One region of the Streptomyces sp. NPDC002004 genome, then DNA from elsewhere that is predicted to be linked to it. Evidence: riboswitches for the same ligand, from Rfam matches in the RefSeq annotation. Region 1 holds a riboswitch; the other holds the start of a gene.
The links. Region 1 has a riboswitch for glycine ahead of gcvT (glycine cleavage system aminomethyltransferase GcvT). Riboswitches for the same ligand answer to the same signal wherever they lie in the genome.
Positions count from the first base shown of each region.

Region 2: another riboswitch for glycine. It lies ahead of gcvP (aminomethyl-transferring glycine dehydrogenase); the one in region 1 lies ahead of gcvT (glycine cleavage system aminomethyltransferase GcvT).

Region 1 is NZ_JBSFDP010000006.1:29,886-34,069, forward strand. It holds gene ACWCP6_RS12275 (enhanced serine sensitivity protein SseB C-terminal domain-containing protein) at 1-109, opposite strand, end outside; gene ACWCP6_RS12280 (enhanced serine sensitivity protein SseB) at 257-1,030, opposite strand; gene ACWCP6_RS12285 (AAA family ATPase) at 1,073-1,750, opposite strand; glycine riboswitch at 2,015-2,111, shown strand; gene gcvT (glycine cleavage system aminomethyltransferase GcvT) at 2,256-3,371, shown strand; gene gcvH (glycine cleavage system protein GcvH) at 3,552-3,932, shown strand; gene glyA (serine hydroxymethyltransferase) at 3,946-4,184, shown strand, end outside.
Region 2 is NZ_JBSFDP010000064.1:7,320-11,503, forward strand. It holds gene gcvP (aminomethyl-transferring glycine dehydrogenase) at 1-2,430, opposite strand, end outside; glycine riboswitch at 2,604-2,699, opposite strand; gene ACWCP6_RS36420 (PRC-barrel domain-containing protein) at 2,813-3,193, shown strand; gene ACWCP6_RS36425 (DNA polymerase IV) at 3,323-4,184, opposite strand, start outside.

The DNA.
Region 1 (4,184 bases):
GGTCGGCGAGGGCGCGCAGCAACGCCTCGTACGCGTCGTAGCGCCCGGGTGTCACCTGGCGCAGCATGTGCTCGACCTGTCCGGCCGCAGCCGTGCCCGACGCACTCACCCTTGACCGCCCCTTCGCGACGCTCTCAACACGCACCCGACCCCGTCATGAAACCAGCTTAAGCGGCGTCCCTGACACCGACTTGACGCACCGGGCCCGTGGTGTCGCCGGTGCACTCGCGAGCGGGTGCCAGGAGAGCGGTCAAGGTCAGTGGCCCCGGTGGTAGAAGGGGCGCACCTTCTGGCGCATCCAGTCGGCCACCGGGTCGTCGGTGATGTCCAGCAGGACGAGGTTCACCGGCCAGGCGGCGGAGGCCCTGCCGAGGGCACGGCCCAGCGCGTCCATCGGCAGCTCCCGGGCGTTTCCCTCCCACGTGGAGAGTTCGACGCCCACGAACAGCACGGGGGCGTCGCCCTCGACGCTGGCCAGGCAGCGGCGGGCGGTGAGGACCACACCGGCGTCCGCGAACTCGGCGGACGCGGCCGACAGGAAGTCGACCGGGTCTTCCTGCCAGTCGGGTTCGCGCAGGTGGACGCGGCCGCCGCCGGCGGGCCCGTCGAGCTCGCTGCGGCCCGTGCGGCACAGCTCGGCGACGGCGGGGGGCGGCAGCGGAACGCCGACGATGCCGTCGGGGTTCACCGCGATGCCGAGCTGGGGCGGCAGGCCGCGCGCGAACTCGACGGCGGGCGCGACGGCGTACGACATGGCGTCGCCCACGACCTGGCGGAACTGCTGCTCGGAGCTGAAGACGGGGACGTAGGCCTGGCCGTCGATCTCGATGGCGGGCAGGTCGAGGCTCCCGCCGTCGGGGCTGCCGCCGTTCGGCAGCGGCACCCAGACGTGGCTGCGGCCGAGGACCTCCACGATCCGGCCGGCCGCCGATGCGGCGGCGCCGAGGGATGCGGCGAGCACCTCCTCCAGTTCGTTGCCGGGCCACCCCGCGTGGGGATGGGGAGCGGCGGCCTGCGCCGGGATGTCCATCTCTTCCTACCACCTGCTCGTAACGCTGCTGCGGGTCGCACCCTAACGCGTCCCGGGTGCGCCGCGGACGCTCCGTCCATGGAATGCGATCGTCCGCAGGGCGTCGGCCGCCCGGCGGTCCAGCAGGACGGCCGAGGCACACCCGCGCGGCAGCTCTCCCCGCTCCACTCCGGTCAGCAGCCGGGCCACGGTCCTGCGGTGCCGCAGGAAGGCATAGTGCGAGACGCCGCGGCCGCGCTCGCGCTGGCCGGCCCGGGCCGTCTCGGGCGGCACATCGAGCAGCAGCAGATGGAGCACGGTGCCGCGTCTGCGCGCCGCACGGCCCAGCCAGCGGCGCACCCACGCCTGTGTACCGCAGTCGTGCACGACGACGCTCCCTCCGGAACCCAGCGCGCGGCGCAGACCCCAGTAGTGAGCGATGCGGACGAGCGGCCGGTACACGGCGTACGGCAGGAAGCGGGGCATGCGGCGGGCCCAGTGCTCGCGCATGTCCTGCGAGTCGACCCGGGCGCCGGCGGCGGTGCGCCGCATCAGCGTCGACTTGCCGCTGCCGGGCAGCCCGGAGACGACGACCACGTCGCCCTCGGCGAAGGACAGCACGGCGGGGCGCCGTCCGCGCAGGTCCCGGACGAGCGGGACGGGTCCGTGCGCCGCGCGCACGCGCCGCTGCCCGGGCAGCGCGACCCCCGCCGTGGTGGCGTACGCCCTGGTCCTGTCCACCGCGATCGGCCTCCCCCTGGGGATACGACTGCTTCCGGACACCTCCGGTGCCTCTCCCCGACGAGTGTAAAGAGAAGGTAATCCGACACAAGGGAGTCGCCCGGTTCCCGCACCCCGCGACCGGGCCTGCGGGGTCGCACGGGGCCGGGCCGGCGGGGCAGCGCGGGGCCGGGACCGCCGCTTCGTGGGTACCGGTCGGATCTGCGACTGCCGCATCGCGGCGAGCCGTGCAATGATGTGCGCGCCAACTGCATACAGGCCGCTTGAATCCGCGCGGGAGAGCTCTCGGCCGTGAGGCCGGGGCGCCGAAGGAGCAAGTTCCTCCCTTGAATCTCTCAGGCCCCGATACCGCGTGGATGAGGCAGATCTGAAAAGCGAGCCCTGTGGCTCCACCCAAGGTGCAAGCCGAGTCCCCGGTGCGGGCTCTTGGCGAACCTCTCAGGTTCCGATGACAGATGGGGAGGATCGTCCTCGCCCGTCATGCATGCCCTGGGAGCAGTACGTAATGAGCAACGCCCCCCGTCACACCGCCCTCGATGCGCTGCATCGCTCGCTGGGCGCCACCATGACCGACTTCGCGGGCTGGGACATGCCGCTGCGCTACGGCAGCGAGCGCGACGAGCACAACGCCGTCCGCACCAAGGCCGGCCTGTTCGACCTCTCCCACATGGGCGAGATCACCGTCACCGGCCCGCAGGCCGCGGCCCTGCTGGACCACGCGCTCGTCGGCAACATCGGCAGCATCGCCGTGGGCCGGGCCCGGTACACCATGATCTGCCGGGAGGACGGCGGGATCCTCGACGACCTGATCGTGTACCGCCTCGGTGAGACCGAGTACATGGTCGTGGCGAACGCCTCCAACGCCCAGATCGTGCTGGACGCCGTCACCGAGCGCGCCGCCGGATTCGACGCCGAGGTGCGCGACGACCGTGACGCGTACGCGCTGATCGCCGTGCAGGGCCCCGAGTCCCCCGGCATCCTCAAGTCGCTCACCGACGCCGACCTGGACGGCCTGAAGTACTACGCGGGCCTGCCGGGGACCGTCGCCGGGGTTCCCGCGCTGATCGCCCGCACCGGTTACACCGGCGAGGACGGCTTCGAGCTGTTCGTGGCCCCTGAGCACGCCGAGAAGCTGTGGCAGGCGCTGACCGAGGCCGGCGCTCCGGCCGGTCTGGTGCCCTGCGGTCTGTCCTGCCGCGACACGCTGCGCCTGGAGGCGGGCATGCCGCTGTACGGGCACGAGCTGACCACCGCACTGACCCCCTTCGACGCGGGCCTCGGCAGGGTCGTGAAGTTCGAGAAGGAGGGCGACTTCGTGGGGCGGGCGGCTCTGGAGGCCGCCGCCGAGCGCGCCGCCACCAAGGCGCCGCGCAAGCTCGTCGGCCTGATCGCCGAGGGCCGCCGGGTGCCGCGTGCGGGCTTCTCCGTGGTCGCCGGCGGCGAGGTGATCGGCGAGGTCACCTCCGGTGCCCCCTCCCCCACGCTGGGCAAGCCGATCGCGATGGCCTACGTCGACGCGGAGCACGCCGTGCCGGGCGCCGAGGGCGTCGGCGTGGACATCCGCGGCGCCCACGAGGCGTACGAGGTCGTCGCCCTGCCCTTCTACAAGCGGCAGAAGTAGCACAGAAGCCGTACAAGGCGCCCAAAACGGCAGAAATCATGCCACGTCACGGAAGTCTCATCACGTCACAGAGGCATCACGCGTGACACTGCGCACAGCAGGGTGCCGGACGCCCGCGCGTCTCATATCCCAAGACCCCTTGTTCATCACCACTCCCCCGCGTACAGGAGAATTCAGGCCATGAGCAACCCCCAGCAGCTTCGCTACAGCAAGGAGCACGAGTGGCTGTCGACCGCCGAGGACGGCGTGTCGACGGTCGGCATCACGGAGTTCGCGGCGAACGCGCTCGGCGATGTCGTCTACGCCCAGCTCCCGGAGGTCGGCAGCACGGTGTCCGCGGGTGAGTCCTGCGGCGAGCTGGAGTCCACCAAGTCGGTCTCGGACCTGTACGCGCCGGTCACGGGCGAGATCGTCGAGATCAACCAGGACGTCGTGGACGACCCGTCGCTGGTGAACTCGGCCCCCTTCGAGGGCGGCTGGCTGTTCAAGGTGCGCGTCACGGACGAGCCGGACGACCTGCTCTCCGCCGACGAGTACTCCGCGTTCTCCGCCGGCAACTAAGGACCACTCACCCATGTCGCTTCTGAACACCTCCCTCCACGAGCTGGACCCGGATGTCGCGGCCGCGGTCGACGCCGAGCTGCACCGTCAGCAGTCGACCCTGGAGATGATCGCCTCGGAGAACTTCGCTCCGGTCGCGGTCATGCAGGCCCAGGGCTCGGTGCTGACCAACAAGTACGCCGAGGGCTACCCCGGCCGCCGCTACTACGGCGGCTGCGAGCACGTCGACGTGGTCGAGCAGATCGCCATCGA
Region 2 (4,184 bases), on a different contig from region 1:
ACCGCCGGGGCCCGTGTACAGCACCGGGTAGTGCGGCTCCAGGCGCTTGGCGATGTAGTTCGCCGAGAGCACGGCCACCTGCGTGGCGCGCTTGAGGCCCTCGCCGCCCATGAGCCGGACGTACGCCCACGAGATCGGCAGGATTCCCGCCGAGCCCCACGGGGCGGCGGAGATGGGGCCGACACCGGTCTCGGGGCCCGCGGCGGGCTGGAGCGGGTGGTTCGGCAGGTAGGGGGCGAGGTGGGCGCGGACGCCGACCGGGCCGACGCCGGGGCCACCGCCGCCGTGCGGGATGCAGAACGTCTTGTGCAGGTTGAGGTGCGAGACGTCGCCGCCGAAGTGGCCCGGCTTGGCGAGACCGACGAGGGCGTTGAGGTTGGCGCCGTCGACGTACACCTGGCCGCCGGCGTCGTGCACCGCGGCGCAGATGTCGGCGACGTGCTCCTCGAAGACGCCGTGCGTCGACGGGTAGGTGATCATCAGGACGGAGAGTTCGTCGCGGTACTGCTCGATCTTGGCGTGCAGGTCCTCGATGTCGATCTCGCCGTCCTCCGCGGTCTTCACGACGACGACCTTCATGCCGGCCATGACCGCGCTCGCGGCGTTCGTGCCGTGCGCGGAGGACGGGATGAGGCAGACGGTGCGCTGGTCGTCCCCGTTGGCGCGGTGGTAGCCGCGCACAGCGAGCAGACCGGCCAGTTCGCCCTGCGATCCGGCGTTGGGCTGCAGGGACACCTTGTCGTACCCGGTGACCTCGGCCAGCCGCTCCTCCAGCTCGCGGATGAGCGTCAGGTAGCCCTGGGCCTGGTCGGCGGGCGCGAAGGGGTGCAGCTGCCCGAACTCGGGCCAGGTGACCGGCTCCATCTCGGTGGTCGCGTTGAGCTTCATGGTGCAGGAGCCCAGCGGGATCATGCCGCGGTCGAGCGCGTAGTCGCGGTCGGACAGCTTGCGCAGGTAGCGCAGCATCGCGGTCTCGGAGCGGTGGCTGTGGAAGACCGGGTGGTTCAGGAAGTCGTCGGTGCGCAGCAGCGCGCCGGGCAGGGTGTCGGCGACCGACGCGTCCAGCACGTCGATGTCGGCCTCCACGGCGAAGGCGGTCCACACGGCGCCGATCTGGGTGCGCGTGGTGGTCTCGTCGCAGGCGATGCTCACGTGGTCCGCGTCCACCTGGCGGAGGTTGACCCCGCCCTCGCGGGCGGCGGCGACGACCTCGGCGGCCCTGCCGGGCACGCGCACGGTCAGGGTGTCGAAGTAGGAGCCGTGCACGACCTCGACGCCGCCGGCCTTGAGGCCCTCGGCGAGGACGGTGGCGTAGCGGTGGGTCCGCCGCGCGATCGCCTTCAGGCCGTCGGGGCCGTGGTAGACGGCGTACATGCCGGCCATGACGGCGAGCAGCACCTGCGCGGTGCAGATGTTGCTGGTGGCCTTCTCACGGCGGATGTGCTGCTCGCGGGTCTGCAGGGCGAGCCGGTAGGCCTTGTGGCCGTCGGCGTCGACGGAGACACCCACGAGACGGCCGGGCAGGCTGCGGGCGAACTTCTCGCGGACGGCCATGTAGCCGGCGTGCGGGCCGCCGAAGCCCATGGGAACGCCGAAGCGCTGCGTGGTGCCGACGGCGATGTCGGCGCCGAGCTCACCGGGCGAGGCGAGCAGGGTCAGCGCGAGCAGGTCCGCAGCGACGGTGACGACCGCACCCAGCTCGTGCGCCTGCTCGATGACCGGCTTGAGGTCGCGGACGGCTCCGGAGGCGCCCGGGTACTGCAGCAGCACGCCGACCACGCCGCGCTCCGCGACCTCGGTCGGAATGCCGCTGCTCAGGTCGGCGACGACGACCTCGACACCGGTCGGCTCCGCGCGGGTCTCTATGACGGCGACGGTCTGCGGAAGGGTGTCGGCGTCGACCAGGAACACGCCGTTCTTGACCTTGCCCATGCGTCGGGACAGCGCCATGGCCTCGGCGGCCGCGGTGCCCTCGTCGAGCAGGGAGGCGCCGGAGGTGGGCAGTCCGGTCAGCTCGGCGACCATCGTCTGGAAGTTCAGCAGCGCCTCCAGGCGGCCCTGCGAGATCTCCGGCTGGTACGGCGTGTAGGCGGTGTACCAGGCCGGGCTCTCCATGACGTTGCGCAGGATCACCGGAGGTGTGAACGTGCCGTAGTAGCCCAGGCCGATCATGGAGTCCAGGACCTGGTTGCGGTCCGCGAGGGAACGCAGTTCGGCGAGGACCTCGGCCTCGGAGCGGCCACCGGGCAGGTCGAGCGCATCGGCGCTCTTGATCACATCCGGCACCGCGGTCGCCGTGAGCTCGTCGAGTGAGCCGTACCCGACGTGCGCGAGCATCTTGGCCCGGGCCTCGGTATCGGGACCGATGTGACGCTGCTCGAAGGGGATGCCCTGTTCGAGCTGGGAGAGCGGAATGCGGTTGGCGGTCATGCGGAGGCCTCCTGGTCTGGCGCGACCTGCGAGGGGCACCACGGCGCGGGTGCCCGGACGGCCTCCCCCTCTGTCATCTCAACCTGAGAGCTTCGCCGGTCCGCCCGTCATGGGCGCACCGGCTTTCACCGTCGGTGAGAGCGGATGCCGTCCGCTCTGCTTTCCAGAGTGACCTCGTCCGTGCGGTACTGGTGCCTGAGAGATTCCGGGGAGGATTTGCTCCTTCGGCGCCCCCGGTGGCAACCAGGGGACTCTCCCGCACGGGGTCAGCGGCCGCTGCCAGCCTACCAGCGAGGACCAGCACGGGGACCTCGAGTGGCCGCCCGCCCCAATGTGCTCTTTCGTAGTGCTTACGGATGAGTTGCGAGCAGCTGGAGGGCACGTGCAGACCGACATCGATCCGCGCAACCTGATCGGCCGCAAGGCGTTCGACCGCAACGGAACCAAGCTCGGCACCGTGGACGAGGTCTACCTCGACGACGCGACCGGTATTCCGGAGTGGGCGGCCATACGGACCGGTCTGTTCAGCCGCGACGCCTTTGTTCCCCTGGAGCCCAGCGAACTGGTCGAAGGCACGCTCCGCGTCCCGTTCGAACGCGCCCTGATCAAGGACGCGCCCGACTTCGGCGTCGGCCGGCACCTGTCGCCCGAGCAGGAGCTCCAGCTCTACCACCACTACGGACTCGACATCGCGGCGCCGGACTCGCCCCCGCTGCCCGACCACGACTTCGGCCGGCTGTCGAACGACGACGGCGAGTCCTGAAACAGGAGCCCGCAGCCCCGGGGCCTGCAGCGGCGAACCGCCGCCCGCGCGGCCCGGGCAGCCCGGACCGGGCCGCCGCTCGATGGCCGGAGACGGCGGGCTCGCCGCCCTGTACCCGGGGCCGACACATCACGCGGACGGCGCGGTTCCCGGTGCTCCGGGCGACGCCTCCGGCGGAGCCACCGCGTGCTCCGGCTCGCCGCCGTCCGCTCCCCCGCCCGATGGCCCCAGCCCCCGCTCGGCGGCCGCCACCAGGGGCAGCGGATGGGCGGGCTCCAGGTCCGGGTCGTCCGTCCGGAAGGTGCGCACCCGGCCGGGAGGCGAGTCCGGCGTCTCGAACCGTACGGTCACCCTCCCAAGGCCGCTGCCCTGCACCCATCCCGGCCCGTACACCGCGTGCCGCACGTCGTGCCCCGCCGACCAGCGCCGCTCGGACGGCGCAGCGGGCTCCTCCGATGCCGGCACCGGAGCCGGCTCGTGGTGCGCCGACTTCTCCGCGGACGCCTCGGCGGCCTGGGCGAACAGGTCCTCCTGCGTGTAGTCGGCCAGCCCGCTGACGCCGACCCCGAGCAGCCGGACCCCGCCCGTGGTGTCCACGGCCTCCAGGAGGCGCGCGGCGGCTTCCCGTACGACCGTCGGGTCGTCCGTCGGCCCCCGGAGCGTCTCGGACCGGGTGAGCGTCGAGAAGTCGTACCGCCGCACCTTGAGCACCACGGTGCGGCCCGAGCGGCCGGCGGCCCGCAGACGGTGCACGCACCGGTCGGCGAGCCGCTGCACCTCCGTACGGACCCGTACCCGGTCGTGGATGTCCACGTCGTACGTGTCCTCGACCGACACCGACTTCGCGTCCCGCTCGGCCACCACCGGTCGGTCGTCGTGCGCGAGCGCCATCGCGTACAGCGACTGCCCGTGGGCCTTGCCCAGCAGGCGTACGAGCTCTTCCTCACCGGCCTCCGCGATCTCCTCGACCGTGAGGATCCCGGCCCGCCGC